Regions from separate parts of the Paenibacillus xylanilyticus genome, predicted to be linked through region 2. Evidence: a T-box and tRNA genes for the amino acid it is inferred to sense, from the RefSeq annotation. Region 2 holds a T-box; the other holds one or more tRNA genes.

Region 1 (15,905 bases), 1.1 Mb from region 2:
ATTGTCTCCATGAGCGACATTATCATTCGTGAACAAAGGAAGCTTTACGAGGGAGTAGTGACGGTAACGGAATTAGATGAGAACGATGATGAATCCAGCCTCACCATGGTTTTTTGGAAAAAGAAAGAAGAGGGGGATTCGGAACAGTGGATTATTGCAGATATTGATTGAGGATAGGTCACGATACCGAAAGTCTATTAAATTTGAAACGAAATTAAGGTGATGTAATTATGGCGAGACAATTAATTCTGGTTGAAGGGTTACCTGGTTCGGGGAAGTCTACCATTGCCAAAATGGTATCCGACATCCTGATTCAGCGAGGGCTGCGAGTAAAGCTTTTCCAGGAAGGGGATCTGAATCACCCTGCTGATTATGAAGGTGTAGCCTTTTTCACTGCAGATGAGTTTGTAGATTTATTGGATTCTCATCAAGCATGCAGAGATATATTGGAGAGCAGAGCGTTGGCGTATCGTAATGGTTATCTGATTCCTTATCGCCAAATAAAAGAGGAACTGGGAGAGGCGTTTCCTGACCATACGGTGCAGGAGATTTTCAGCCGGGATATTTACGAATTACCTTTTGAACAAAATAAAGATCTGATCACTTCTAAATGGCGAAGCTTCTCCAAAAGCGTGTTAGCGGATAATGATGATACTGTCATTATCTTTGAATGCTGTTTTATCCAGAACCCATTAACGATGGGCCTTGTGAAATGCAATCAATCCCGAGCAGATAATGTCAACTATGTGCTAGAGCTGGAGCGCGTCGTTCAAGCACTGAATCCGCTATTAATCTATATTGATCAGAAGGATATTGCGTATACCTTTGATAAATCAGTCAAGGAAAGACCCAAGGAATGGTCCGACGGATTTATTCAGTATTACACGAACCAGGGGTGGGGAGCTTCAAGAGGATATCATGGGGTTTCAGGCACCGTGAAGGTGCTTCAGGCAAGAAAGGAGCTCGAAACCGAGATTTATCAGATACTGAAGATGGATAATTCCTGGCTGGATAACTCAGAGTATAACCTGTCTGTTTGTCAGAACGAACTGGAGAACATTCTGAATGAGGCATTTAAAGGTGGGGGAGGAGAATGACGCAGGCAATGAAAAAGACGTTATTCGAGCTTGTCCACGAAGTTGAGAATGAAGCTCTGTATATGGGCAAGATTTACGAGTAGCGAGTTTAGAGATTAATCAATACATAACGGAGGTTTACTTGTGCAATGACAAATCCCAACAACAATAACATCTCATATGAGAGGAATAACAATAAGTTCAACTTCCGCGTGGCAGGCATTGTGATGGATGCAGGACGAGTTCTGCTGCATAAGGCGGAGCAGGACGATTTCTGGAATCTGCCCGGGGGACGGGTCGAAATGAGTGAGGCGACTGAAGCGGCTATCGTGCGAGAAATGATGGAGGAACTGGGCATCCATGTTGAAGTGCAGAGGCTTGCATTTGTTAATGAAGATTTTTTCGATTACGACGGCCAGAAGTTTCACGAGATTGGATTCTATTATGTCATCGCTTTACCGGAAGCTCATAAGCTGTATAGCGAAATCGAATTCAAAGGGCTGGAGGATAACGGAAAGTTAACGTTCCGTTGGTTTCCCTTGGATGAGCTTGAGCACCTGAAGGTCTACCCGGTATTTTTGAAAAAGGAACTGCATAATCTGCATGATGCGAAGAGCATCCAACATTTCATTCAGAGATAGAGGGATATATGGACATTACATTTATTCGTCATGGTCATGGTGAACATTTGATAGATTACCCGAACCGGTTAAATGAGCTTCACCCTGGTCTCACCGAACGGGGAAAGAGTCAGGTGACAACGCTGTGTAAACAATTGAGGGTTGATCCTCATGACATTATCTTGGTGAGTCCAACGAGACGTACCATTGAAACAGCACTTCTTCTAAGCGCAGGAGAACATCTTACGATATGTCCGCTTGTTGGTCCAAGAATGTTTCCTCAGAATCCGAAGTTCGTTCCCTTCATCTGTGATCAGATCTATTCCAAGGAGGAGCTTGATACTCAGTTCCCCGGGCTAAGCGTACTGAATTTTGGATTGGAGTATTGGGAGGAAGGTATTAACCGGATGGATGAACATCAATTTGACGTACTTGCTAGTGGGCTTCTCCAATGGTGCAGGGAACAGGATGGCAACATTTATATCATTTCACATGATGGCACGATAACCAACTACAGGATTTTGCTTGGAGAAAAAGGATTATCAAGAAGAGATTTTCTTGGCGAGGCGGGAATTTACACCATTAAGAACTTTTAACGGTAAACAAATTCATAAGACAACCAATTGAAGGAGGAATCCCAGATGAGGTTATCCGATTATGAGTATTTAGTTTTGGCGCTGGAAGAAGCAGATCAGGCGTGTATTGAAGGGACTTATCCGATCGGCGCAGTAATCGTGGATGAGGATGGGGATGTCGTGAGTAAAGGGAGGAACCGAGTATTCTCCGAATGCGATCCTACCGCACATGCTGAGGTGGACGCCATTCGCCGAGCGGGGAAGGATTTGCTGGATTTAGACCGGAAGAGATTCACGAAAAACAACCTAACTCTGTACACGACTTGTGAACCTTGTCCCATGTGTTCTTGCACCATATTAATGTCGGGAATCAAAAGAATTGTATGGGCAGCGGACGATGAAGAGTATGGCGGTCTTCGCCGTTTCAAGGAGGGTCCTCATTTCATCCATATGTTTGACACCATTTCCTGTGTTGCAGCGCCATATCTTGACCTGGAAAATAGACAGAGGGCGATGCTCGCCAAATGGAATATTAGTAGAGGATTACTTAATACAGAGTGGGAGACGGCTAAGCAATGAAATCGATTCCAGTCTCGATTCTGCTTGCTAGTGTCATCTTAGGCATTTCATTTATAATTGACTGCTTCTTCCTATCGAATCAAGAGAACGTAAACGAGCCAAATCAAGTAGCACAGAAGGAAGTTGCTAAGGATAAGGCGTTAATGACGATTCAGGAAACAGCGGAATATCTAAGTATGACTGAAGAACAGGTGATGAGCATTATTCATGCCGAACAAAGAAGTTTTACGGCATCGGGTTCCTTTAACGGAGCAATGTTCCCCTTTATCAAGGTTCAAGAAGAATTCTTTATAAGCAGGAACGAATTGCTGCTGTGGGCCCAGGATGCTTCTGTCTACCATAGAAGGTACGTTAACGGGCAGTTGCAATAGGTGTGTTGGTATTGCAAATGTAGTCATGAGAAAGATAGAGTGACATGGAATTGATAGGAAGCAAAGCTAAGCCTAAGATCAGTTGCAGAACGGGATATCTATTTTATATGCAAAGGAGGAAGAGTATGGCCAAGTTGGTTTTATTAAGTGATCTACCCTTTCAAACCAATGAACAATTGAATCAAAGGATATTGGAGTTATTCGGTCGCGACAAGCCGTCGATCGGTTATATTCCTTCTTGTTCCGACCCGGAGCGGGAATACTTTGAGCATATCGTTCGTTACTATAATCAACTGGGTATCGAGAACATTCATTATTATGATCTGGACCTGGAATATGATCCAAGCACGTTTGAGCAGATTTTGGAAGCTGATGCGATTCATTTATCCGGCGGAAATACATTTTATTTTCTACATTTATTACAGAGAAGAAACGTACTGGATTTATTGCGTTCCTATGTGCAGAAAGGCGGTATGTTGATCGGAGTCAGCGCAGGCAGTATTCTGACTACACCAACCATTGAAATAGCCGGATATGGCAAGGATGCAGACGAGAATCACGTGGGTCTTCAGGACAAACGTGCGCTTGGACTCGTTGATTTCGAGTTTGCACCCCATTGGGACGGAGAGGAAGACAGTCTCGATTCGCTCCAAAGTTATGCAGATACAAACGGTGCGGAAGTCTATGCATGCCAAGACGGGGACGGAATCGTAATTGATGGAAAAGTCATAGAGCTATATGGGGATGTGCGTCTCATTGAACCTAGGAGAAGGAGGATTTAACATGGGTGAGGTTAAGGTCTACCATTATGATGCATTTTCAGCAGTTCCAGGCAAAGGCAATCCGGCAGGAGTCGTCTTTGATGCTGATGAACTAAGTGAGATGGTCATGCAGCAGATTGCGCATCAGGTTGGTTTTAATGAAACGGTGTTTGTGCTTAACTCGAAGACAGCCGATGTGAGATTGCGTTATTTTACGCCTGGCCATGAAATTAATCTGTGCGGTCATGCCACGATGGCATCGCTGTATGGTTTGAAGACACGTGGACTGTTGGGGAATCAGGAGTCAATCGCGATCGAGACCAATGTAGGCATATTACCTATACGGTTTGAGCAGGTTGGTGACACGATCAACATGGAGATGAAGCAGGATCAACCTCAGTTTGTGCCGTTCAGAGGTGATATCGGTCAGCTGGCGAGCAGTATAAATCTAACCTCGGATGATCTGGATCCATCCATGCCTATCGTGTATGGAAGCACAGGAACCTGGACGTTGTTGATCCCCATTCGTAAACTGGGGTCCTTTTCCATGATGAAACCAGATTCTGCTAAGTTTCCTGAGGTTTTAGTTGAAAACCCCAAGGCTTCCCTGCATCCTTTTAGCTTCGAAACGCGTGATACCGAGGCGATGATGCATGCCAGACACTTTTCTTCCCCTTACTCAGGTACCACGGAAGATCCTGTAACAGGAACGGCCTCCGGGGTGATGGGTGCCTACTATTTAACCTATGTGAACCGTGAAGCGGAGCAGGTCAAGTTCGTCGTGGAGCAGGGACATGAGATCGGAAGAGATGGAAAAGTTGAAGTGAGCGTGACCCGGCAAGGACAGGGCATGGATGTGAGAATTAAAGGGACGGCTGTTTTTGTGCGTGAGATGAACATTGAATTGGATATTTAAGAGCGCACCTGAAAGGATGTTTTTTCCTTGGATGAACGAATTGTTTTGCAAGACGTTACTCATATTTTAAAAGAAGAATTATCGGATTCGCTCGTGGGAATTTATTTGCACGGTTCCATGGCCATGGGGTGCTTCCATCCGAACCAGAGCGATATTGATATCTTGGTGGTCTGCCGGGACAAACAATCTGCTGATCTATATCGAAGAATTGCACAGAAGCTCATACATATTGAAGACGAGATGCGCATGACGAAAGGGTTTGAGCTAAGTATTGTACTGGAATCCACAATCGCGAACCTGGCATATCCAACTCCGTTCGAATTCCATTACTCCGCATATCACCGGGAAAAGTATCGAACGGATGAGCACTATCTCTGCGGAGGGTTCGATGATCCGGATCTTGTCGCACACATCGCGGTCATCTATGACAGGGGAATTGTCTTGCATGGGATACCTATTAAGGAACTCTTCCATCCTGTGAAACGTGAGTATATGCTTGCATCCATTGCGTCAGACGTGGCTTCAGCTTCGCAAGAAATCGTGGATAATCCTGTCTATTATGTATTGAACTTGTCGCGTGTTTTGCTATATGTGAGAGATTCAGTGATCTATTCCAAGCGAGAAGCTGGAGAGTGGGCATTGGAGGGGCTTCCTATGAAGTACAAGAACGTTATCTCGCAATGTCTTGCAAACTATAATGGGGAGCTGGAGAACCTGAATCTCAGTGAGTCTCTGCTGCTGGAATATGCGGAGTTTATGTTGAGAGAGATCCACAACTATAAGAAATAAATGATTCCATAATTCTACGAATTGTAATACTGATTTGGACATTTCTAGTATAAACAGTTTTTTAAAAGGAGAGACATCATGACAATCATGACAGAAGATTTGGAATTAATCCAGGAAGCCAAGAACATCATCAAGCGTTTATACTGCGAGGGCAAACATCACATTGGTGCCGCAGTGCGAACGCAATCTGGAAAGATATATACCGCGGTACATTTGGAAGCCTACATTGGTCGTGTCTCGGTGTGTGCGGAAGCCATTGCGATTGGCAAAGCTATTTCGGAAGGGGAACACGAATTTGCGACCATTGTTGCTGTACGGCATCCGGAGATCAATCCGGATGATCCCACGGAAAATGCTGATCCACAATTGGACGTGGTTTCACCATGCGGTATCTGCCGAGAATTGATCAGTGATTATGGGCAGGGCACGCAAGTCATTTTGCAGGGAGAAGAAGGATACACCAAAACAACAATTGGGCAGCTTCTGCCACAGAAATATTCAAGATCATAAGGAAAGAAAGAAGGTGCAAAAATGTTTGAGATTATGGATATCCGGCAAAAGCCAGACATGCTGCAGGCAGCTGTTCAATACTTTTGGAAGCAGTGGGGGACTAGAGTATGGCTTGTCTCTGGATTTTAGATATAAAGTTTACTGGTATGATCTTATGAAATAGAGTTGGTTTCGCATCTAAAGGAGGATATATCATGAGTGAATCTTTACAGGATCAGATTCAATTTCTAATTGAGATTGATAAACTGAAAACAATTGAACGGAGAACAAGAATTATCCATGGCGATAGACGTGAAAATGATGCGGAGCATTCATGGCATCTAGCCATGATGGCATTGGTTTTACAGAGTCACGCGAATAAGGAGGTGGACATCCTGAAAGTCATTAAGATGCTTCTTATTCATGATCTGGTTGAAATTGATGCTGGAGACACATTTGCTTACGATACAACGGGGTACACGGATAAATTCGATCGTGAGATCAAGGCGGCTCATCGGTTGTTCGGCATGCTGCCCAAGGAACAGGCTGAAGAAATGCATAATCTCTGGTTAGAGTTTGAGTCAAAGGAAACGAATGAGGCACAATTTGCCTCGGCTCTGGATCGGTTACAGCCTCTAATTCACAATTATCAGAATGAAGGAGATACGTGGTTAAAATACAACGTTACAAGTGATCAAGTCATCAATAGAAATCGTGAAATGGCAGACGCTTCGGATACATTGTGGACGTACGTGCAGCAGTTAATTCAAAACTCCATAGATCAGGGAATTCTGAATAAATCGTAGTAACGCGGATGAACTGGTCATATTCATTGAGGAAGAAGAGGGAGCACTCATGGGCTACATTATGGAACTTCGAAAACTGGTTGGCTCGCGGCCGCTGATTATGGCAGGTTCTTGTGTATTGGTGTTCAACGAAGAAGGCCATCTGTTGCTGCAAAGACGTACAGACAGTCTTGACTGGGGAACGCTCGGTGGTTCGCTTGAACCTGGTGAGTCGCTGGAAGAGGCGGCAGCACGGGAATTGTATGAGGAAGCGGGTTTAAGGGCAGAGACGTACAAGCTCATTACCGTTTTCTCGGGTCAAGATATGTATTATAAGTATCCCCATGGAGACGAAGTATACAATGTGACGGCTGTTTATGAAGCTAAAGGAATCAAGGGTAATCCAGTTGTTATGGACGATGAAGGGTTAGAGCTCCGATACTTTGATCTGGCCCAACCGGTCCCAGAGATTAATCCCGTCACAGAGTATGTACTAAAGAAGGCAGGCTATATCAAATCCAACTGAAAAAAGGGGCGTTCCATTTGACACAAGACTTTTATTGTGAGGAAGTTCTCAGCGGCAAGGCGAAAGTGAAAATTGTTATGGAGACGGATAATGTACTGGCTTATCATCATACCCGTCCTTACTATGAACATCATATCGTGGTTATTCCGAAGATCCACATTCAATCCTTCATCTCAGAAGAAGAAACGAATGACGACGAGCTGATGCTTGAAATCATGCAGGTCATTAAAAAGATCGCTGCCGGTATGGTGGAGCGTACGGGCGCTTCCAAAATTGTGACGAACCTTGGTAGTTACCAGGATTCGAAGCATCTGCATTGGCATGTCATCAGTGGTGAACGAGTGACTTAGGTCGTAAGAAGATCACTTGTAATTATCTATATGTGTGAGTAACAGGCGAAGTATGGTGTGGTCATGAAACCTTCTACTGCAGTTTGTTGTGTGCCCTAATAAAATAAGTTGGCAGCCGGCTGACTAGTCGGTTGTTTGTTCTAATTAAGCTATCGAGCAATTATTCCAAAGCAAACGTTACAAATATATAATTCAATTCCGCAGATTTAGAAATTCGAGAAGACTCGAAAAAACACTTTACAAACAATCCTCAAACATGATATATTATTTTTCCGGCCGAAAAGGCATGGGAAACTCTCGAAAAAAATATTTCGAGAAAAAACTTTACAAGATATAATGAAATGTGATATATTCTAATTCCGGCCTTGAAACAGTCGGTAACGAAGTTTGATCTTTGAAAACTGAACAACGAGTGAGTAAATGATCTTGCTTGCAAGATCAACAAATGAGATTTTTAATCTCGTCAGATTCAAAATGAGCTAATCGCTCTTTTCAATACTTTAGATGATTTTCATAGCGTCTAACCGCGCTGCTGAAATTCATCTTTATTGGAGAGTTTGATCCTGGCTCAGGACGAACGCTGGCGGCATGCCTAATACATGCAAGTCGAGCGGACTTGAAGAGAAGCTTGCTTCTGTGATGGTTAGCGGCGGACGGGTGAGTAACACGTAGGCAACCTGCCCTCAAGCTTGGGACAACTACCGGAAACGGTAGCTAATACCGAATACTTGCTTTCTTCGCCTGAAGGAAGCTGGAAAGACGGAGCAATCTGTCACTTGAGGATGGGCCTGCGGCGCATTAGCTAGTTGGTGAGGTAACGGCTCACCAAGGCGACGATGCGTAGCCGACCTGAGAGGGTGATCGGCCACACTGGGACTGAGACACGGCCCAGACTCCTACGGGAGGCAGCAGTAGGGAATCTTCCGCAATGGGCGAAAGCCTGACGGAGCAATGCCGCGTGAGTGATGAAGGTTTTCGGATCGTAAAGCTCTGTTGCCAGGGAAGAACGTCCTTGAGAGTAACTGCTCAAGGAGTGACGGTACCTGAGAAGAAAGCCCCGGCTAACTACGTGCCAGCAGCCGCGGTAATACGTAGGGGGCAAGCGTTGTCCGGAATTATTGGGCGTAAAGCGCGCGCAGGCGGTCATTTAAGTCTGGTGTTTAATCCCGGGGCTCAACCCCGGATCGCACTGGAAACTGGATGACTTGAGTGCAGAAGAGGAGAGTGGAATTCCACGTGTAGCGGTGAAATGCGTAGAGATGTGGAGGAACACCAGTGGCGAAGGCGACTCTCTGGGCTGTAACTGACGCTGAGGCGCGAAAGCGTGGGGAGCAAACAGGATTAGATACCCTGGTAGTCCACGCCGTAAACGATGAATGCTAGGTGTTAGGGGTTTCGATACCCTTGGTGCCGAAGTTAACACATTAAGCATTCCGCCTGGGGAGTACGGTCGCAAGACTGAAACTCAAAGGAATTGACGGGGACCCGCACAAGCAGTGGAGTATGTGGTTTAATTCGAAGCAACGCGAAGAACCTTACCAGGTCTTGACATCTGAATGACCGGTGCAGAGATGTACCTTTCCTTCGGGACATTCAAGACAGGTGGTGCATGGTTGTCGTCAGCTCGTGTCGTGAGATGTTGGGTTAAGTCCCGCAACGAGCGCAACCCTTGATCTTAGTTGCCAGCACTTCGGGTGGGCACTCTAAGGTGACTGCCGGTGACAAACCGGAGGAAGGTGGGGATGACGTCAAATCATCATGCCCCTTATGACCTGGGCTACACACGTACTACAATGGCCGGTACAACGGGCTGTGAAGCCGCGAGGTGGAACGAATCCTAAAAAGCCGGTCTCAGTTCGGATTGCAGGCTGCAACTCGCCTGCATGAAGTCGGAATTGCTAGTAATCGCGGATCAGCATGCCGCGGTGAATACGTTCCCGGGTCTTGTACACACCGCCCGTCACACCACGAGAGTTTATAACACCCGAAGTCGGTGGGGTAACCGCAAGGAGCCAGCCGCCGAAGGTGGGATAGATGATTGGGGTGAAGTCGTAACAAGGTAGCCGTATCGGAAGGTGCGGCTGGATCACCTCCTTTCTATGGAGAATCGTTTCCCGTAGCGGAAACATTCAACAAGTCTTCAGGAAGTATGCTTCCGAAGCGAGTTTTACTCCGTAAAGCTTTTAACTCACTCGTTGCTCAGTTTTGAGAGCTCAAACTCTCAAACAGCTTGCTTTTGCATGGAGCTTGTTCTTTGAAAACTAGATATCGAAACGAAAATTGCGAATTAGAACATTCCTTTTAGCTGAACTTGTGTAAACAAGTTTCAAATATTAGTGATAACTGCATTGCTCATCATGAGCATTTGGTTAAGCTACTAAGAGCACACGGAGGATGCCTAGGCGCTAGGAGCCGATGAAGGACGTGGCGAACAACGATACTGCCTCGGGGAGCTGTAAGCAAGCTTTGATCCGGGGATGTCCGAATGGGGAAACCCAGCTGGGGTAATATCCAGTTACACCTAACTGAATACATAGGTTAGTGTGAGGCATACCAGGGGAACTGAAACATCTAAGTACCTTGAGGAAGAGAAAACAATAGTGATTCCGTCAGTAGCGGCGAGCGAACGCGGAACAGCCCAAACCAGAGAGCTTGCTCTCTGGGGTTGTGGGACGTCTCACATGGAGTTACAAAGGAGCCGGTTAAACGAAGAGGTCTGGAAAGGCCCGCCAAAGAAGGTAAAAGCCCTGTAATTGAAAGTCTGCTCTCTCCGAGACGGATCCCGAGTAGTGCGGGGCACGTGAAACCCCGTATGAATCCGGCAGGACCATCTGCCAAGGCTAAATACTTCCTAGCGACCGATAGTGAAGCAGTACCGTGAGGGAAAGGTGAAAAGCACCCCGGAAGGGGAGTGAAATAGAACCTGAAACCGTGTGCTTACAAGAAGTCAGAGCCCATTTTAGGGGTGATGGCGTGCCTTTTGTAGAATGAACCGGCGAGTTACGTTCCCGTGCAAGGTTAAGGTGAAGAGCCGGAGCCGCAGCGAAAGCGAGTCTGAATAGGGCGCTCGTAGTACGTGGACGTAGACCCGAAACCGGGTGATCTACCCCTGTCCAGGGTGAAGGTGCGGTAACACGCACTGGAGGCCCGAACCCACGCACGTTGAAAAGTGCGGGGATGAGGTGGGGGTAGCGGAGAAATTCCAATCGAACTCGGAGATAGCTGGTTCTCCCCGAAATAGCTTTAGGGCTAGCCTCGGAAAACAGAGTCGTGGAGGTAGAGCACTGATTGGGTGCGGGGCCCGCAAGGGTTACCAAGCTCAGTCAAACTCCGAATGCCATAGACTTACTTCCGGGAGTCAGACAGTGAGTGCTAAGATCCATTGTCAAAAGGGAAACAGCCCAGACCATCAGCTAAGGTCCCCAAGTGTGTGTTAAGTGGGAAAGGATGTGGAGTTGCACAGACAACCAGGATGTTGGCTTAGAAGCAGCCACCATTGAAAGAGTGCGTAATAGCTCACTGGTCGAGTGACTCTGCGCCGAAAATGTAACGGGGCTAAACACACCACCGAAGCTATGGCTTGATGCTTGCATCAGGGGTAGGGGAGCGTTGTATAAGGGTTGAAGGTGTACCGTAAGGAGCGCTGGACATTATACAAGTGAGAATGCCGGTATGAGTAACGAAAAGATCAGTGAGAATCTGATCCGCCGAAAGCCTAAGGGTTCCTGAGGAAGGCTCGTCCGCTCAGGGTAAGTCGGGACCTAAGGCGAGGCCGAAAGGCGTAGTCGAAGGACAACAGGTCGAAATTCCTGTACCACCGTAAATCGTTACGAGCGATGGGGGGACGCAGTAGGGTAGTGACGCAGACTGATGGATGTCTGTCCAAGCAGTAAGGCTGATGTGTAGGCAAATCCGCACATCTAAGGCTGAGCTGTGATGGGGAGTGAAAATTACAGTAGCGAAGGTCATGATCTCACACTGCCAAGAAAAGCCTCTAGCCAGATGAAGGTGCCCGTACCGCAAACCGACACAGGTAGGCGAGAAGAGAATTCTAAGGCGCGCGGAAGAACTCTCGTTAAGGAACTCGGCAAAATGACCCCGTAACTTCGGGAGAAGGGGTGCCCCGGTAGTGTGAATAGCACGAGGGGGCCGCAGTGAAAAGGCCCAAGCGACTGTTTAGCAAAAACACAGGTCTGTGCGAAGCCGTAAGGCGAAGTATACGGGCTGACGCCTGCCCGGTGCTGGAAGGTTAAGGGGAGCGGTTAGGGAGTAATCCCGAAGCTGTGAACCGAAGCCCCAGTAAACGGCGGCCGTAACTATAACGGTCCTAAGGTAGCGAAATTCCTTGTCAGGTAAATTCTGACCCGCACGAATGGCGTAACGACTTGGGCGCTGTCTCAACGAGAGATCCGGTGAAATTTTAATACCTGTGAAGATGCAGGTTACCCGCGACAAGACGGAAAGACCCCATGGAGCTTTACTGCAGCTTGATATTGAATTTGGGTACGATCTGTACAGGATAGGTGGGAGCCTTTGAAGCATGAGCGCCAGCTTGTGTGGAGGCACCGTTGGGATACCACCCTGATCGTATCTAGGTTCTAACCTGGTGCCCTTAGCGGGTACGGGGACAGTGTCAGGTGGGCAGTTTGACTGGGGCGGTCGCCTCCTAAAGAGTAACGGAGGCGCCCAAAGGTTCCCTCAGAATGGTTGGAAATCATTCGAAGAGTGCAAAGGCATAAGGGAGCTTGACTGCGAGACCTACAAGTCGAGCAGGGACGAAAGTCGGGCTTAGTGATCCGGTGGTACCGCATGGAAGGGCCATCGCTCAACGGATAAAAGCTACCCTGGGGATAACAGGCTTATCTCCCCCAAGAGTCCACATCGACGGGGAGGTTTGGCACCTCGATGTCGGCTCATCGCATCCTGGGGCTGAAGTAGGTCCCAAGGGTTGGGCTGTTCGCCCATTAAAGCGGTACGCGAGCTGGGTTCAGAACGTCGTGAGACAGTTCGGTCCCTATCTGTCGTGGGCGTAGGAAATTTGAGAGGAGCTGTCCTTAGTACGAGAGGACCGGGATGGACGTACCGCTGGTGTACCAGTTGTTCCGCCAGGAGCACCGCTGGGTAGCTATGTACGGACGGGATAAGCGCTGAAAGCATCTAAGCGTGAAGCCCCCCTCAAGATGAGATTTCCCAGTATGTAAGACCCCTTGAAGACGACGAGGTAGATAGGCTGGGGGTGGAAGTGCAGTAATGCATGGAGCTGACCAGTACTAATCGGTCGAGGGCTTATCCAAATTGCAGGTTCTAGTCGCACATTTCGTTTCGGATCTAGTTTTCAGAGAATAATCTCTGAAATGAAAATCGGTACAACACTCCAATGTGTGTATGATTTTCAGTTCCACAGACGCTGAACCATTCATCCACACCGATGTGTAGGACCGAATGGAACGCGAACGCATTTGTTACACAAATGCTCGTTTGGTGGCGATGGCGGAGGGGTTCCACACGTACCCATCCCGAACACGACCGTTAAGCCCTCTAGCGCCGATGGTACTTGGACCGAAGGGTCCTGGGAGAGTAGGACGCTGCCAAGCGAAACCCCACTGGGGTATTTTTTTTGGCTCATATGATCCAAAAGCCCAGTTGGTATATTTTACAGCTTCTTGTTTGTTGAGAGCTATTAAGGCCCGTTGGTCAAGGGGTTAAGACACCTCCCTTTCACGGAGGTAACAGGGGTTCGAATCCCCTACGGGTCATAACTTTACTTCTTAAAGCAACAAGGGAATGAGAATCCCAAAGGTTCGTCGGAGGATCATCATCGTTAGCAACTGCTGCGCAGTCTCGAGCGAAGTGAGAGTATCCCCTACGGGTCATAGATATGGAGGCTTAGCTCAGCTGGGAGAGCATCTGCCTTACAAGCAGAGGGTCGGGGGTTCGAGCCCCTCAGCCTCCACCATTATAGGGGCATAGTTTAAAGGTAGAACAACGGTCTCCAAAACCGTTGGTGTGGGTTCAATTCCTGCTGCCCCTGCCATTTTATTATGAGCCATTAGCTCAGTTGGTAGAGCACCTGACTTTTAATCAGGGTGTCGAAGGTTCGAGCCCTTCATGGCTCATTTTTTCTATCTCCGTGTCGGGCGATCATTCATCCGGCGTGTAACTTCTAAAATTATCAAAATGGACCATGGTTAGTTTAGCTGAGAGTAAACTACACTAACGATGGAGTCTGCTGAATATAAGAAACCCTTGAGGAAAACTCAAGGGTTTTTTCGTGTATTCTCAAACTCTATGGCATGTAACGATAAAGAAGAGTAAGACGAAGCCAAGTATACGAGACGATATTGAAGTCCCCAAATGTGAAGAGCATCGAGGCTTTGAAAAATATTAATGACTGCATAAATATTTACGGGCTGTCCGAAGAACTGCGATTATTGAACTACTGAAAACGTAATGTTAGTTTGCTATACGTTAGTCGGTTGTACGCGAGCATGTACTGGGGTAGTGTTACTCATTAATCCTCTTGAAAGTGATTTCAGGGAAAATATGCTAGAATAGGAATGATAATTAAAAAATAACGTGCCTGTAGCTTAGACATTTTTGCTTTGATCAGGTGGATTAGGAGGAAAAAGTATTGTTTTCAATAGTGTCATCCTTTGCAATTATATTTAACTTGGCGTTATACGGATTGGGTCTGTATGCTCTTATCCTGTTTATAAAACTCGCTCAACGTGGAATCCAAGCACTGGATATCTATCTAAGCGAGAAACGTGGGGGACGTTTCTAATTCTATCATGAATCAACCAACCACAAGATTATCATTTTTCTCTCAGTGTTTTATTTCTACTAGTTTAGTATGATTAATACATCAATGAAGTAAAGAGAGGGCAAATGACATGGTGGATACTTTCTTAGAACAAATCAACGAGTTGAACGAGCTTCAAAAAGACTTGGTCAGCATACATCCTTTATTTGCAGAGCATTATCCTGTGGTTGTTGCATTTGAAGCCCTATTATATATGTATGATTACTCGGTAGAGAAAGGGCAGTATGAATGGGTGAAAACTGTTCCGGATGATCTAAATATCCCTGACGAGTGTCTGGCAGCCATGCCAGTGCACCATATGAACGCACGAATGTGTGCAATTGTGACAGACTCCGCCTTCCAAAATTTTGAGCAGAAAGTGTTTCTGTTTCACGAGTATGTTCATTGTTATGTCCATGAGAAATATGGGGAGATCGGAAATCGTCTTCCCATTAAACATAGGATGGAGAAGATTAAACGTGTGACATGGGAGCTGGATTACGAATTCCCTTATGAGGATGAGAATGTGATCCAGCGGATCAATTCACTGTTGATTGCCTTAAAGAGCGGGGATGTAGTCGAGGTACAATCAGCAAGAAAAGCGTTATTCAGCTCTTTAACAGAGGAACAAGGAGAGTACTGGAACTGGCTGGAGTGGAACGAAGGCTATGCGCGATATATCGAGAATCGGATACGAGAAAAATTCGGGCTGGAATTGAATCATTGGGGGGACGCAGCCCCTTATAACCGTCTGGTTTTCTATGAGTGCGGATCGGAGTACATCAGTCTGTTGGTTCGTGAACAGCCGGCTCTTCATACAGATTTGGAACAGTTGTTTAATACAATTCTGTTAGAACGAGTTCAGGGATGAATTTGCTTTTCCTCGGCTAAATGCTGTTAAGTAATGTTTCTTATCGGTTCTATGAGCAGCAGACTCTTGTGTAAAGGAGAATATTCCATGCCATTGCCTATGGTTCACTTACATGTCGCTGTGCTATTTGCTGATGCCACTCCAGAACGTGTTGAACAAGGTTCATTCTATCTTGGGAATATCGCACCGGATTCCATTCACATGCGTGAGGGTACAACGAGGGAGGACAAGGAATACACTCACTTCAACCCTAAGGATGACGAGAAATATATCGCACGTTTACAAGAGCTATACTCCGTCTATATTCAACAACGTTCAGATGAAGGCTGGAAGTGGTTTGTACGCGGTTATTTCATGCATTGCATGACGGATTATTACTGGTTCCGGAGTGTGTA
Region 2 (15,905 bases):
TTGCAGCGGTTATGGTGGAGCCCATTGTCGGGAACTTCGGCATGGTTATGCCAGAGCCAGGCTTCCTGGAAGGGTTGTGCGCCATGACACGTGCTAACGGATCACTGGTGATTTATGACGAAGTCATTACGGCTTTCCGTTTCCACTATGGTTCAACCCAAACGTATGCCGGTCTTGCCAATCATGCCGAGATTGAACCCGATCTGACTGCACTCGGCAAAATCATCGGTGGCGGGTTGCCAATCGGAGCTTATGGCGGACGCAAGCATGTCATGGAACAGGTTGCTCCGCTTGGACCTGCATACCAGGCTGGAACAATGGCCGGCAATCCTGCCTCCATCTCCGCAGGTATCGCTTGTCTGGAAGTACTGCAGGGCGAAGGTGTGTATGAAGAAATGGAACGACTGGCCATTGAGCTGACATCAGGTCTGCAGGCGTCTGCCGATCGTCATGGCATTGATCTGACGATTAACCGGATTCGTGGCGCTTTCTCCACACACTTCTGCAATCACCCGGTAACAAATTATGATCAAGCCCAAGATACAGACGGGGAACGGTTTGCTTCCTTCTTCCGGCATATGCTGAACCGCGGTATCAACCTGGCTCCATCGAAGTACGAAGCCTGGTTCCTGACTACAGCTCACACAGATGAGGACGTGCAGGCAACACTGGAAGCAGCTGAAGCTTCCTTCAAGGCGATGGCTCAAGAGTAGTTCCTAAGATTTCAATTGAACCAGATAAAGGCGTGCAATCAGGCTGATTATTCAGCTTGGCTGCACGCCTTTTTGTATTTTGGGGCCGCAAATATATCACTTCATCTTACCGCTTTGCAGCTTGACGATCTCTTCACGAATGATCCGCATACCCTCCTCAATCCGCTGCTTCGGCACATTGGATATATTCAGCCTAAGCATTTTATCCTGCTGCGTTCCCTCAGGGTAATAACGCTCGGTTGTACCTGCTATTACTCCGCGTTCTTCCAGCCTTGATAACAACACGCCAAGCGGCATATTGCCGGCTAGTGGCAGCACGGTATGCTCCCCCCCTGTTCGCGGAGCATTGGCAAAGGGACTAAACTCCGGATCGGCAGCCAGCTGCTCATGAACCTTCTGCATCCGGGCTGCATAACGACTGCGAATGACTTTCCCGTGATGTGCAAACATGCCATTGCGAATATAGACCTCCAGTGCAGCCTGGGACAGCACCGAGGTGTCGATATCCAGCATTTTTTTGTGTCTCCCGAACGAAGGAGCAAGAGCCGCGGGAAGGACAGCTACACCAATGCGCAGGCCGGGAAACAGAATTTTGGAGTAGCTTTTCAAATAGATAACCCTGCCTACAGTATCGTAAGAAAATAGCGGGTCCTGTTTTGTATTTTCCTCCAAATCGGCTAAATAATCGTCCTCCACCAAGTACACGTCATATCGTTCGGCCAGCTTAATTAATCTCTTCTTCTCGGCTAAAGTCATGGATGTCCCCAGCGGATTGTGAAAGCGTGGCATGACGTAAAAGAATTTAATATCGCCTTCACCAAATTGCCGTTCCAGCGACTCCCAATCAAGACCTTCCAGCGTTCGTCTTACTCCCGTAAATGGTACATTCAGCCCTTCCAGCAGGGACGGCATAAGATGATAGCTTGGTAGCTCAATCAGCACCCGTCTCTTGCCATTCGGAAAAGCCATCAGGGCCATTACAGCGAGCGCCTGCTGCACGCCAGATGTAATAAAGAACTGTTCCGCAGGGGCAAACACCTGATAATCGGCGAATTGCCTCTGTAACAAATGAATCAGGGATGGCAATCCTTGCTCCGTACCATACAGAAACAACTCCGCCTGATTGTTCTCCATCGCCTGATCAACACAATGACGAAAATCGGAATACGGAAATACACGGGGATCGGGAGCAGCAGAAGCGAAGTCCAGCGGCTCTTTCCAGTCCACATCCTCTGCCCCCACTCCGTTCTGGACAGCGTAATATCCCGACTGAGGGACGGCATACACCAGATGTCGCTGCTCAAGCCATTGATACGCACGAATCGCCGTGCTTACACTGCATTGATATTGTTCAGCCAGCACACGCACTGCCGGAAGTTTGATTCCCTTGTCCATCCACTGCTGATGCCCCCGCTGTTGCAGCTGCTCCTGTATCCAACGCTGCAGCGACTCTGCGATTATTTCATATTTTTTCATATATTAAATTTTCCTTTCCACATAACTGTACCGGTACAATCTCTACTTTTCATCATTGTACCATGACTGAACTGACCGTATATTGAATAAAGCAAAGATCTTACAGGACGTGATAACAATCAATGTCTTTGCCTAGTCCAATCAACATAATCAGGCTATATGGAGGAACATTATGAATACGACACGTACCCAGGCTTATGCCTATACCGCAGCCGTATTGTATGCGGCTATCATTGGTTTATCATTTCTGTTTGTCAAAATGACCGTCCATGTGGCACACCCGATGGATGTGCTTGCACATCGGTTCGCCCTATCCCTTCTCGTCGTTAGCATTCCGGTTGTCCTGGGATGGATCGAAATCCGGCTCACACTGCGGGATCTATGGCGAATCATACCGCTCGGTCTGCTCTCGCCGGTTTTGTTTTTTGCCTTTCAGGCCTTTGGGCTTGTATCATCCAATTCATCCGAGGCCGGAATCATTCAGGCCATGGCCCCTGTCTTCACCCTTATTCTGGCTTCAGTATTCTTGAAAGAACGGACATCTGTGCTGCAAAAGCTATTCCTGCTTCTTTCTGTTGCCGGAGTGGTCTTCATCTTCCTGATGAAAGGCAGCGGAATGACTTCAGGTAATTTCAAAGGAATTGCCCTGCTGCTGCTCTCCACGGTTTGCTTTGCAGGGTATGGCGTGCTTGCCAGACCGCTCACCCAGAAGTATAAGCCGATGGAATTAACGTGGGTTACCCTGCTCGTCGGTTGTCTTGTCTTTAACGTCTCTGCCGTCATCCGTCATCTATCCAGCGGTACAATAAGCGATTATGTAGAACCTCTCAGGGATGAATCTTATCTAGGGGCGCTGGCCTATCTGGCCATCCTCTCCACCATGATTTCGACTCTGCTGTCCAGCTACGCGTTGACCCATCTGGAAGCTTCGAAGATGAGTGTATTCAGCAACTTCTCCACCTTGATTTCCATCGCGGGTGGCGCCTGGATTTTGCATGAACCCGTCAGCAGTTACCATGTTATCGGAGCGATCCTGATTATTGCAGGTGTACTCGGAACCAATATGAGCGGCAAAAAACACAGGCTGGTCAGTAAAATCAAAGCATGATACAATGTGAAAAATTGTAAACGGACGTTATCAACGATGATGAAGTGAAGTACATACGACAGCGTGCTCCAGAGAGCCGGCGGATGGTGGAAGCCGGTGCACGGGTCGTATGGAAATGGGCTTCGGAGTTCCAAGCTGAACACGGCCTGTATCCTGTAATCGGGGTGCAGAACGGTAAGTAGGCAAGGCGGCATGTTCAGCCGTTATCCACGGACAGGATATCGATCGATAGATATGCTGGTTCCGGTCTGGTTTTTCAATCAGCCTGACCATCAATCTTGATCCGTATCTCCAAGCGGGCCGCAACCAGCGGCCAATTAAGGTGGCACCGCGAAGCACAAGCTTCGTCCTTCTATTCTGTTCCCTCACGGGAATCAGGATGAAAGACGAGGCTTTTTTTGATACCTGCATACTGTAACAGGCTGAAAGGGGGTGATGGTCGTGGAAGATGGCTGGTGGCGTCAGCAGATTAGAATGCTCGAACAAATCCAAAATCAAAGGAGAATGAACCATGAATATGAGCAAGGATGTTATTTTAACTGGAGACCGAACCACGGGGCAGCTTCACCTCGGCCATTACGTGGGCAGCCTGCGCAGCCGGGTGCAATTGCAAAATGAATACAAGACCTATATTTTACTGGCAGATGTGCAGGCCTTAACCACCCACTATGATCAGCCAGGGTTGATTGCAGACAGTGTCCATCAAGTGACTCTCGATTATCTCGCTGTAGGTATTGATCCTAACCAAGCCACACTGTTCATTCAATCCATGATTCCGGAGATTGCGGAATTAACGGTGATCTTCTCCATGTTTGTCACCGTGAACACGCTTCGGCACAACCCCACCATCAAAACGGAAGCGCGTGATCGCGGATATACGGATCTGTACTACGGTTTCTTGGGCTATCCGGTCAGTCAGGCCGCTGATATTGCATTCTGCAAAGCGACACTCGTTCCGGCAGGTGAAGACCAGATTCCACATGTTGAGACTGCACGCAAACTGGTCCGGAGATTTAATGAGCTCTACGCTCCTGTTTTGCCTGAACCACGCATTTTGACTGGTGAGCGGCTTGGCGGACTCGATGGGATCGGCAAAATGAGCAAGAGTATGGGCAACGCTATCTCCTTGAATGCGAGTCCGGATGATGTGCATGCCAAACTGACCAAGGCCAAGACCGATCCTGCACGTGTCCATCGTACCGACCCAGGCCATCCCGATATCTGCCCGGTATTTGCATACCATCAGTTATTCCGGAAGGAGTACGCTGAAGAAATTCATGCCAGCTGCAGCCAGGGTTTCATTGGATGCAGCGATTGCAAGCATTTGGCCGGCACTGCGATTAACGATTTGCTCTCACCCTTTCGTGAGCGGCGTGCTTACTATGAGCAGCGCGGGAATGAGGTGAAAGAAATCCTTGTCGAGGGTACTCGTCAGGCTCGCAAAGTCGCGCGGGAAACGATGCATGAAGTACGAGAAGCGATGGGGATTCGTTATTTTGATCTGTGAAGTTAAGGAACAAACCTGAAATACAGCATGGGATACATCAACTTAACTATTCACTGTATGAAGCAACCCAATCACGTTAACAATGCTGAGGATAGTCTATCGCGAAAAGGGGACCCCTCCGCATGAAACCTAGACAACCTTCTTTTTTGCAAGCCTTGATGTTAATCATGTTATCTGTCGGTCTGATTAGCCACGTCCTGATCATTCCTGCCTTGTTAAGTGCGGCTAAAAGAGACTCCTGGCTTTCGGTCCTGTTATCGGCAGGACCCTATCTTGTATTTGCGCTTATGCTTTCCTATGTCTCCCGTTTTCTTCAGCATCAAACCTTACACGAATGGCTGACTTCCCATCTGGGCAAGCCTCTGGGCTTCATCCTTCGGATCGGAAACAGCCTTTTTTTCCTGTCAGTTATCTACTTCACCCTGCACGATACCACCACATGGGCCAAAACCAATTACCTGACGGAGACACCGGTATTGGCAACAAGTATTGCGCTTATGTCGCTCTGTGCCTATGCTGCCTACAAAGGCATTCGTTCGCTCGCATTTACAGCAGGACTCGTTCTGCCTCTCGTTGTAGTGCTTGGCATCTATGTTTCAATCGTAAATACCCAATACAAGGATTACAGCCGTCTCCTCCCTGTACTTGAACAGGGCTGGCAACCCGTTTTCCATGGCATGATGTACAGCCTTTCAGGCATGTTTGAGCTGCTCTTTATCTGGTATATCCAGCCACACTTGGCTAAACGAATCCGTGTATGGCAGTATGTTATGCTCGCGTTTATTATCCTTGGACTGACACTCGGCCCGCTCATTGGCGCTATTGTAGAATTCAATCCGTTTGAAGCGGCCAAAATGCGTTATCCTGCTTTTGAGGAATGGCGGATTGCCTCCTTGGGCAAATACATTGCACAGACCGATTTCTTCTCGATCTATCAATGGCTGGCGGGTTCATTTACCCGAATTAGCCTTGCCATGTATATTGTGGTAGAAATTTGGAATATTAAGAGCACCTCCAGAAGGTTAATCAGCATGGTTACGATCGCTGTTTTGTTTATTCTTTCCATGCTGTACCGTTTGGACGATATGACATTCGAAAAGCTGCTGGTCGATTACGTCTTTCCCATCAATCTCATTTATCTAAGCGGATTAGCCATTATTGCCACCGCCGTTGGATTCGTCAGTTCACGCCATCAGAGGAGGAAACATCATGGAGCACCAAGCGATTGACATCACGTCCCATGAAACACTGCTTGCCTCTTTGAAAAAACAATTCGATCCCTGTGCGGATGTCGTTATTCAGACTTTTCCTGCCAAAAATGAAACCGATAAGTCGGTAATTATGCTATATTGTGACGGCTTGACCGATGGCAAACAAATTAACCAGTTCATTATTCCCCGGCTGGAAGAGCATTCTTTGCTTATTGAAGAAGCCCACCCCAAAGAATTGGGATTAACACTGAATCCAATAGAAGATCTTACCGATGCAGAAAATATCAACCTTCTGATTTTCAGTGGACAATTGCTGCTCATTTTCGGAGACGGTGAGCAATCCTGCAGTCTGGATATTGCAAGTATACCAGGCCGAAATCCTGAGGAATCAGCGATTGAGTCATCGATTAAAGGTCCCCGTGATGGATTCACCGAAGAATTAAGCGTAAATATTGCTCTCATTCGCAAACGAATGAAAACCTCTTCCATGTGTTATGAAAAATATGTGAAGGGCAGCCGAACCCAAACCTCTATTGCCCTCTTGTATGTGAGAGACATTATTAATCCCGAAATTCTGAAGGAAGCTCGCAAAAACCTGGAGCAGATTGAATTGGATGGCCTTCTTGGAACTTCCATTATGGAACGTGCCATGATGGGAGGCATTCGCAGTATTTTCCCGCTCACCGATAATACGGAGCGTCCTGATTACGTCGTGGACTCACTCTTAAACGGGCGTTTTGCTGTTCTGATTGAGGGTTCACCTATAGCCATCATTGCCCCAACAACCCTGTTTAATCAGTTGAAATCACCGGAAGACGAGAGTACCCCTTTCTTTATTGTGACATTTGAACGGATTCTGCGCATTTCCGGCCTGCTTATTGCCTGCTTTTTTCCAGCCTTCTATATCGGTTTAACCAGCTTTAATGTGGAGCAGATTCCTTTACCCCTTCTGGCGACAATAGCCGAAACACGTATGGGCTTGCCCTTGCCAGTGACATTGGAGGCATTTCTAATGATCTTCATGTTTGAGCTATTCAACGAAGCAGGCCGTAGACTGCCGCGTGCATTAGGTCAGACTGTCAGCGTGGTAGGTGGGCTTATCATTGGTGACGCAGCTATTCGCGCCGGAATTACTTCACCAACCATCATTGTATCCGTCGCCATCTCGGTTATTTCCAGCTACATATTGGTGAATACGGTACTGAGTGGAGCTACAGCCCAGGTTCGTATCGGAATGCTTGTCCTGTCAGCCCTCCTCGGATTATTCGGTTTTATGATTGGCATATTTGCTTTACTGGTACATCTCGTATCTCTGGAATGTTATGGCGTGTCCTACTTGTCTCCTGTATCTCCCTATATTCCCGGTGACTTTACCCAATCCGTATCCATGAAACCTTCCATGAAAAGGACCAAACGTCCGGCCGCACTTCATACTCAGGATTCCACCCGACGGAGGAAACGTCCGTGAATAGATGGCTTTCCCTGGGTGGCTTGCTTATAAGCTGCATGGTCCTCCTGACGGGTTGCTGGGATTCCAAAGAGGTTCAGAGCATTAACTTCATCACCGGAATCGGGATAGATTATGAGAATAATAAATATATCGCTTACGCCCAGCTGATCGATTTCTCCAGTATTGCCAAACAGGAGGGACCAACTTCTCGGGAAGCAGGCGAGATCTGGATAGGGCGAGGCGAAGGAACAACACTAAGCATGGCTATTAACGCTCTCTATCAAACTTCGCAGCAGCAAACTCTGTGGACCCATGTTAAGGCCATCGTTTTATCGAAAAACGCCCTGAACGGCAAGCTCGAGGATATTTTCAACACACTACTGCACTCCGGTGAGCTGAGATATACACCTTGGATTTACGGTACGGAACAAAGCATCCCTGATGTACTTGCTCCCTCTGCCCTGTTAAATCAATCCACCCAGACCATTGAGCTATTCGAACCGGTCAAGCTGTATAAGCAGTTCTCTTCCTTCGAACCGATCCGTCTTCATCAGCTTCTTGATGGATTTCGCGAACCCGCTTCGGTCATTCTGTTACCATCCATAACGAACAGGAACCAAACCTGGTCTAATGGGGATAAGAATCCCCCTCTAATCAAAACGGATGGATTTTTTGTCATTTCAAACGGCACCAGTCAAGGCAAAGTGACGGGCGAGGAAGCGAATGGTACCCGATTCGTGAATTATGAACATGTCTACCGGTATCCATTGTACGTATACAAGAATGGAGGTAAGACGCCAGATCTGACACTGAAACTGCATGACCCGCATACCAAAATTTCAGCAAGAAAGGAAGGAAGCGGGGTCACCTTCGACCTCGTTACTTCGGCAGAAGGGATCATCGTTGAAGAACATGGCCCTCACCAGTCTCCCCAAACGATGGAGGAAGCCGCCGGGAAACAGATTGAGTCCGAAATCCGTGATACGTTCGAAAAAACCAAATCACGCCAGATCGATTCTTACGGGCTGGTGGAACATCTGTATCGTCATGATCTCGCTCTATGGAAAGAGCAGGTTCAGAACCGGGCAGATCCTATCAAACGATTCAAACTTGGAAAAGTGAAAGTCCATGTGAAAATCCTAAATGCCAGCACATACAAATACACGGAGTGATATATGAAAAAACGACGAGCCACCTGCAGTAGTTGCAAGGTGGCTCGTCGTCTTGGCATGCAAATTTAAGTCAGGGGAAAAGCCATGACACTCATCAGTGCCAGTTCGGGCTGTGTGGTATCCAAACGACTGTATTGAATGATGACAGGTACATTACTGGAAACGGTGATGGCATACGGCACACCAGAGGGAATAGACTGCTCTCCGGCATGAAGTGATGCCGTACGGATATGTCTGGTTCTTCTTCCCGGTACGCTCGCTTCTATGTTCTCGATCGGTTCCCTGTCTTCAAAGAAGATGGTTATATCGAGTACCGCCTCCTCCCGACCGGTATTGAGAACACAGATGCTCTCATGACTCTCCAGCGAGCCCCGGCTATCTGGCGGTATGTATCCGTCTGGAATAACCCAATAGGTGTGACCTGTCGCCAAGGCTGCCCTACTATTTGCCAAACGGCCTGCTTCAGTATGCTCTCTTGCCACTAGGAATCCCCCTCTATGCATGATATTTAGCCCTATCGTAAATACATTTGCAGCGGCTGCAGTCCAAGCTCGCGGATTCCTTCCGCGACTTGTGCTGCCAGTCGCCGTCCGCCGCGTTCCTGAAAGTGCGTATTATCCTCCACCCCTGCCGGGAAGTTCAAATATTCACCCGGAAGCACCCACATGAAATCGTCCTTGGTGCCTTCGATTCCCGCCTGCTCAAACAGAATACGGCTGCGTTCAGCAAGATCAATTAGCGGAACACCTTCCTCTTGTGCCAGCTCCCGCACGGCAATAATATAATCACCGTGCGTGTCATTCAGCGTGCCATCGTCCGCAAAATAGCGCCGATGCACAGGCGTCACCAATACCGGGCGTGCTCCGGCTCCGCGGGCCGCATCAATGTACTTTTTCAAATACTCCTTATAGGTTGTGAACGGTTCTGTTCCCCGCTCCGGGTCCGGCTTCTCATCATTATGTCCGAATTGAATGAACAAGAAATCTTCAGGCTTAATACGCTTCATGATCGCATCCAAACGGCCTTCATTAATGAAGCTGCGCGAGCTCCGTCCCGATTGTGCATGATTATCCACAGCAACATCATGCTTGAATTGAGCCGGCAGCAGCTGTCCCCAGCCACAGTATGGGTACCCGCTCTCCGGCTGATCCGTTACCGTGGAATCTCCCGCCAAGAATACGGTCATCGTCTGATTGGCAAGCGTAATCTCCAAGGCGTTGATCCGCGGGGCCGGACCGGAGAAGGACAGACGAAGCCTTCCGCCTCTGACCACAACCGAAAATCGGACCTCGGCACACTGTCCCGGCAGAGTACGGATCGTTGGCAGCATTAATCTGCCTTCGCCAGCCTTCACTCTGGTGACCGTCTCAGCGAGCTCATCTCCGGCAATGAGAAGTACCTGATAAGTGCCGTCCGGCACATCAACGATAAACGATGCCTTGAGTGGAATACAGAAGCTTGAACGCAATCGGGCAGACACATTGGCCTGCCCCGAGTACTGCTGATTTTGCTGTACACTATCCCGATCTTCTGTCTCACCAAACCGCTGTTTCTCATAAACACGAGAATCCGGCTCAAATCCGTAACCGATCGTATCCCTGTAGGTACTATGGGCTGACACTTTCCGGTACCCTTCAATGCCCGCACCTGGACCGAAGTCAAATTTCCAATGCGTAATTTTCTCTTCATTGCAGACCGCTGCTTCGGTGGCAACGGCTTGACTACCCCGAGCTTTATCCAATAGGAACAACCTCCCTGTTTAAGCTTTTGGATGAAGTGATAATCCACAGTGAATACAGTTTATCCTTTCAGTCCGCTGGTGCTCATGCCCTGTACAATCTGTTTCTGGAAAATGAAGAATACGGCTACTACCGGAATCAGGCTCACGATGGACATGGCGAACATCGCACCCCAGTTGGAGGCAGACTCGCTATCCAGGAACATTTTGAGCGCCATGGATACTGTATATTTATCCGGTGAGTTCAGATACAATACCGGCCCTAGAAGATCCTCCCATCTCCAGTAGAAGGAGAAGATTGCGGCAGTCGCCAGCGAGGACTTAATCAGCGGCATGATAATCTGAATGTACAACCTGAATTTATTACATCCATCAATGGTTGCTGCTTCATCCAGCTCTTTTGGAATCGTACGAATGAACTGTACCATCAGGAAAATGAAGAACGGCATTCCGAAAAATGTAGGTACCACAATCGGTAGAATCGTATTCAACCAGCCCAGCTTCGTAAAGATAATGTATTGCGGAACCAATACCACGTCATGCGGCAGCATCAGAGTCAACATCATCAGGGAGAACCAGAAGCTGCGGCCTCTGAAGTTAAGTCTGGCAAATCCGAAGGCGATAAGCGACGAGGATAACACGGCACCGATGGTGGAAATGACTACGATCACGAGTGAATTGGTGATGTAGTCCATAAACGGTCTTCCGCCCGCGCCTTTCCAGCCATCCACGTAGTTGCTCCAGATCCACTCCGCCGGGAAGAGAGACTCCGCGGTAACGAAGATGGTGCGGCTCTCCTTGAATGAACTGAATAACATCCAAAGTACCGGATACAGCATCAGGAGGGCTAAAGCTGCAACGAACAGGTGATAAATCGGCCACTTTACATTTTTCCAAACCATCGTTACTTCCCTCCTTCAGATTCGTAGAACACCCAGAACTTGGATGTCAGGAACACAGCTACGGTTAGCAAACCAATCATGATGAGCATGATCCAGGCCATTGCCGAAGCGTAACCCATATTGTTAAACATAAAGGCCTGACGGAACAAGTACAGTGAGTACAGCATCGTACCATCCATTGGGCCACCTTCTCCTTTGGAGATGATGTATGCAGGTACGAAGGTCATGAATGCACCGATCGTTTGCATAATCAGATTGAACAGGATAATCGGGCTAAGCAGTGGCAAGGTGATGCTAAAGAACTTGCGTATCGGGTTTGCGCCGTCCACCCCTGCTGCCTCATACATCTCGGGGGAGATATTTTTAAGTCCTGCCAGAAAGATCAACATGGAGGAACCGAACTGCCAGACGGACAGCGAGATCAGCATCACCAGGGACGCATCCGGATCACCGAACCAGCTGATCGGCCCGATTCCGATTGCGGTTAGTGCACTGTTGATCACCCCTTCATTACTGAAAAGGTTACGCCACATGATCGACACCGCCACACTACCACCAATAATGGATGGGAGATAATACAACGTACGGTACGTTCCGACCATACGGGAACCGGTATTCAGGATCATGGCGACGAAGAGTGCGAAGACCAGTCTCAGAGGAACACCAATGAATACATACAGGAAGGTTACCTTAACCGAGTTCCAATACTTCGGGTCTTCAAAAAACATTTTGGTGTAGTTGTCCATCCCAATCCACCGGGGAGAAGTGAACAGGTTATAACTCGTGAACGACATGTATAAGGACACAAACATCGGGATCAGCGTAAAGCCCAGAAATCCGATAATAAACGGACTAATAAATGCGTACCCGGTCAGGTTTCTGCGCAACGACGAATACTGCCTCAACGGAATGAACCTCCTTTATTGATCTGCCTGCTTCCGACAAACGGGGGATTCACAAATGGACGGGGAAAGGCCCCCGCGGTTAGCGAGCAGCCCCAGTCCCCGTCATCCCGGGTGGGATGAGCAAGCAATCATTCAACTGTTATTTATTGTTGGCCAGAACCGCTTCAGCGTTTTTACGGAATGTCTCCGCTGCCTGTTCCGGTGTAATTCTGCCGAAATTCAATTCCTCAACGGCATCCGCCAGAGACGCAATGACTTCAGGAGAACCCACTGGTGGTGGTGGACTCATTGGTGAAGCTTTTGGTTCCATGGCTGCTACAAAGTCAAATACCTGCTTCGTTGGCTCACTCAGTTCAGGTGCAATAGCATCCTTGATTTTGCCGGAGATCGGCACACCGCGCTCGCCCTTGATCAGTTTGTTGGCTTCCACATCATTCACCCAGAAATCGATGAATTTGGCGGCTTCTTCCTTCACTTTCGAGTTCGAAGTGACTGCCCAGTACATACTCGGCTGCATGTAGAGGCCCTTTTCCATGTCAGGTCCAGGCATTGGAGCAAACTCCAGTGGACGGTCAGCAACTTGCTGTACGGCTACAAACTGGTTGGACCACTGCCAGATTCCGATTCCTTTGCCTTTGACCAGATCGGATTCCTCGATAATCCCTTTCGTCTGGTTAGCAATATCCGGCGAAGGTGCCGCTCCTTGTTCGATCATGCGACGCATCAAACCGAAGAACTCCACAAACAATTTATCATCGTCATATCCAAGTCCTGTACCTTCAGCATTGTAAAGTGACAAACCTTTGGTCCGCAGGAAATAGTGGAAGAAAATATCCGGAGCTACCCCGCCATCCAAGTACAGTCCTTTTTCTGCAGTTTGTTTACCCAGCGCTTCGTACGACTCCCAAGTCAGATTTTCCGGGAATGTATCCACTCCTGCTTTTTTGAGCAGTGCCGGGTCATAATGGAAGCCCAGTACGTTAACCCCGGCAGGGACACCATACTGCTTGCCGTTGATTACGCCAGTACTGATGACGTTCTCGGAAACATCATCCACCTTGATCTGATTGCCAAGGTAAGGAGCCAGATCTTCCAGTTGACCATTTTGTGCATATTGGCTGATGTAGGAAATATCCATCTGAACAATGTCTGGCAGCTGATTCGCTGCAGCTTGTGGAGCGAGCTTTTTCCAGTAGTCATCAAACGAGGCATACTCGACGTCAATTTTGACGTTCGGATTTTTCTCTTTGTACAAGTCAATGACCTTCTGCGTGTACTCATGACGTGTATCCGAGCCCCACCACGCGATACGCAGCGTCACCGAGCCATCCGCGGATGTTCCTCCCGATTCTCCATCTGAGCTGCACGCCGCCGTAAATACCAGCAGCATTGCCATCATCAGGAATATTGCCTTTTTCACCATGCCAATCTCCCCTTTTTGTGTGGATATGGTTTTGTGAAAGGGTTATCCTCGTCTTTCTGATAACGCTTTCACAAACTTGATATTGTCATTTTCGCAAATGTACGACCAGAGTTGAATACACAAATCCGTCTTGTTGGTTCAAAAAACAGAGGAGGACAACATTCACCCTTCACGGTGTTGTTTGTCCCCCTCATACAACGTCCAAGGAGCGGCAATTAATTGTTATATGCCGGATCTTCTGTATTCGGTTGGTGTCATGCCGGTCCACTTTTTGAACACCTGACTGAAATATTGCGAATTGCCTCCGAAGCCGAACAGTTCCGCAAGCTCAAATACCTTTACATCCCCGCCTCGGCGAATGTGCTCACATGCACGCTCAATGCGCAGACGATTCACATAGTTGGAGAAGTTTTCTCCTGTTACTTTTTTGAAAATTTTGCCCAGGTAATCCGGATTCATATACAGCATCTGATGGGCAACACCATTCAGTGAAAGATCAGCCTCACCGTAGTGTTTATCTACAATATCCATCATCTTCTCCACAGCGGAAGACTGACGGCTTATATGATTTTTATAATAACCGGAGGTCAGATTGGCTGTGCTGTTGGCGATAAAAGACTTCAGTCCGGACAAGGTATCCATGTGGGGAAGCTCTGCCATCCGCTGCGTAAACTCCGTGGCCTCTTCAGGCGGACAGACGTGAATCATGGCTGAATAGAGCTGAACAACATAAGATCGGGTGACCTCAATATCAAGCTGCTGTCCGGCTAAACGCTCAAACAGGCGATCAACTTCGGCACTGGCTTCCTCGCTATTCCCCGACTTAATCAGTTGGCACAATTGTTCGGCATCCTGCTCGGCATGCACACCTTCACATTCCCCGGCAATGGCTACATCATTCTTCGTGATCAATTTGCCTTCTCCGATGAAAAAGCGATGGTTCAGACATTGCAGCGCCTCACGATACAGACGCCGTGACTGGACCATGTGGTCCGCTTCGCTAAGTGCGGCCGTCACCTGTAATTTATAGAGCCTGGTAAAGGCCGCTCTCACTTCCTCAATTCTCTCCCTTAAGTCAGTGTAATCAGCCGAATCCTCCAGCAGAATCAGCAGCTTGCCTTCAATGGTTGTGCTTAATAAAACATACGGCAGCAGATCACTGGCAATGTTCTTGATGGCAAACAAATGACTGTAGTCATGTTCGTCCGAGATATGGAACAATAACAAGCGAACTTGACTTGCTTCGAGTTTCAGATTGAACAGCTCCTGATAATACTCCAGGTCGACTGGACCATATGTCCGATTGGTCATGAACTCGAGCAAAAATTGTTCTTTTACATGGGGAAGTACCCTTTGCAGCCGTTGTTTCATTTCCCCAGCCACATGCTCTTTTACCTGTGCATCCTGATGCTCTTGAAGCAGTTCCGACAGGGCATCATGAATCTGATTTTCATTGCAGGGCTTCAGCAAGTAATGCTTCACGCCATATTGCATGGCCCGGCGCGCATATTCAAACTCTTTGTACCCGGACAGCATGATAAACCGTAGGCCCGGGTAGGCTTCAGAAGCCTTTTCTATAAGTCCCAGTCCATCCAAGCCCGGCATGGATATATCGGTAATAATAATATCAGGTCTGGAATGACCGATTTTGTCCAATGCCTCAATCCCATTCCTGGCGGTGTCCACCAATTCCGTACCGGCTGCCGCCCAATCCACCACTTGGGAGATCCCCTCCAAAATCACACGTTCGTCATCTACGAGCATCACTTTGTACATCGTCATCGTCCTCTCTGATCCAAGGTATTCTGATCGATACTACGGTCCCGGCACCGGGATTACTGCTCATGACCATGCTGCCCTCCTCACCGAAGGTCAGCCTGATCCGTTCCTGGATGTTGGATAAACCTATGCCTTGCCCTCTTGTCTGAATGCGTCCTTCCTGCAGTTGCTCCAAAAACTCCGGCGTCATGCCCGGTCCGTCATCCTCTACTTCAATGATAATCTTGTCATCTTCTGCTCTGGCTCGAATCCGAATTTTACACGGGTGTATACTCGGTTCAAGCGCATAGTGAATAGCGTTCTCCACCAAAGGCTGTAACGTTAGCTTCGGAAGTCGTGCACTCCCCACCTCAGGAGCGATATCCATATCAAAATCAAGCCTTTCCTCAAATCGCGTGCGCTGAATGGTCACATAGCTGCGGACGATATCCAGCTCCCTTTCCAGCGTGATCCACTTCTCGGACATATTCACTGAACTGCGCAGCAGGAAGCCGAGTGCCTCGACCATTTCGGAAATTTGC

What was found. The T-box of region 2 lies ahead of trpS (tryptophan--tRNA ligase). A T-box ahead of a tRNA ligase gene usually reads a tRNA of that ligase, here a tRNA-Trp.
Region 1: it encodes a tRNA-Trp, which carries the amino acid that the T-box ahead of trpS (tryptophan--tRNA ligase) is inferred to sense. The anticodon was not compared.

The regions. Positions count from the first base shown of each region.
Region 1 is NZ_CP044310.1:1,772,106-1,788,010, forward strand. Features, by position in the region: gene F4V51_RS08005 (hypothetical protein) at 1-171, shown strand, start outside; gene F4V51_RS08010 (P-loop NTPase family protein) at 231-1,097, shown strand; gene F4V51_RS08015 (NUDIX hydrolase) at 1,226-1,717, shown strand; gene F4V51_RS08020 (histidine phosphatase family protein) at 1,726-2,292, shown strand; gene F4V51_RS08025 (nucleoside deaminase) at 2,338-2,850, shown strand; gene F4V51_RS08030 (hypothetical protein) at 2,847-3,221, shown strand; gene F4V51_RS08035 (Type 1 glutamine amidotransferase-like domain-containing protein) at 3,347-4,003, shown strand; gene F4V51_RS08040 (PhzF family phenazine biosynthesis isomerase) at 4,005-4,898, shown strand; gene F4V51_RS08045 (aminoglycoside adenylyltransferase domain-containing protein) at 4,926-5,687, shown strand; gene F4V51_RS08050 (cytidine deaminase) at 5,766-6,197, shown strand; gene F4V51_RS08060 (HD domain-containing protein) at 6,392-6,982, shown strand; gene F4V51_RS08065 (NUDIX hydrolase) at 7,032-7,487, shown strand; gene F4V51_RS08070 (HIT family protein) at 7,505-7,837, shown strand; rRNA gene F4V51_RS08075 (16S ribosomal RNA) at 8,383-9,934, shown strand; rRNA gene F4V51_RS08080 (23S ribosomal RNA) at 10,205-13,131, shown strand; rRNA gene rrf (5S ribosomal RNA) at 13,315-13,431, shown strand; tRNA gene F4V51_RS08090 (tRNA-Glu) at 13,522-13,593, shown strand; tRNA gene F4V51_RS08095 (tRNA-Val) at 13,718-13,793, shown strand; tRNA gene F4V51_RS08100 (tRNA-Trp) at 13,798-13,871, shown strand; tRNA gene F4V51_RS08105 (tRNA-Lys) at 13,881-13,953, shown strand; gene F4V51_RS28815 (hypothetical protein) at 14,469-14,621, shown strand; gene F4V51_RS08110 (hypothetical protein) at 14,731-15,510, shown strand; gene F4V51_RS08115 (hypothetical protein) at 15,598-15,905, shown strand, end outside.
Region 2 is NZ_CP044310.1:707,219-723,123, reverse strand. Features, by position in the region: gene F4V51_RS03400 (glutamate-1-semialdehyde 2,1-aminomutase) at 1-713, shown strand, start outside; gene F4V51_RS03395 (aminotransferase-like domain-containing protein) at 810-2,189, opposite strand; gene F4V51_RS03390 (DMT family transporter) at 2,362-3,297, shown strand; T-box leader at 3,325-3,652, shown strand; gene trpS (tryptophan--tRNA ligase) at 3,809-4,804, shown strand; gene F4V51_RS03380 (GerAB/ArcD/ProY family transporter) at 4,927-6,033, shown strand; gene F4V51_RS03375 (spore germination protein) at 6,014-7,483, shown strand; gene F4V51_RS03370 (Ger(x)C family spore germination protein) at 7,480-8,637, shown strand; gene F4V51_RS03365 (sensory rhodopsin transducer) at 8,703-9,119, opposite strand; gene F4V51_RS03360 (rhamnogalacturonan acetylesterase) at 9,152-10,315, opposite strand; gene F4V51_RS03355 (carbohydrate ABC transporter permease) at 10,438-11,277, opposite strand; gene F4V51_RS03350 (carbohydrate ABC transporter permease) at 11,280-12,182, opposite strand; gene F4V51_RS03345 (ABC transporter substrate-binding protein) at 12,322-13,605, opposite strand; gene F4V51_RS03340 (response regulator transcription factor) at 13,828-15,381, opposite strand; gene F4V51_RS03335 (sensor histidine kinase) at 15,356-15,905, opposite strand, start outside.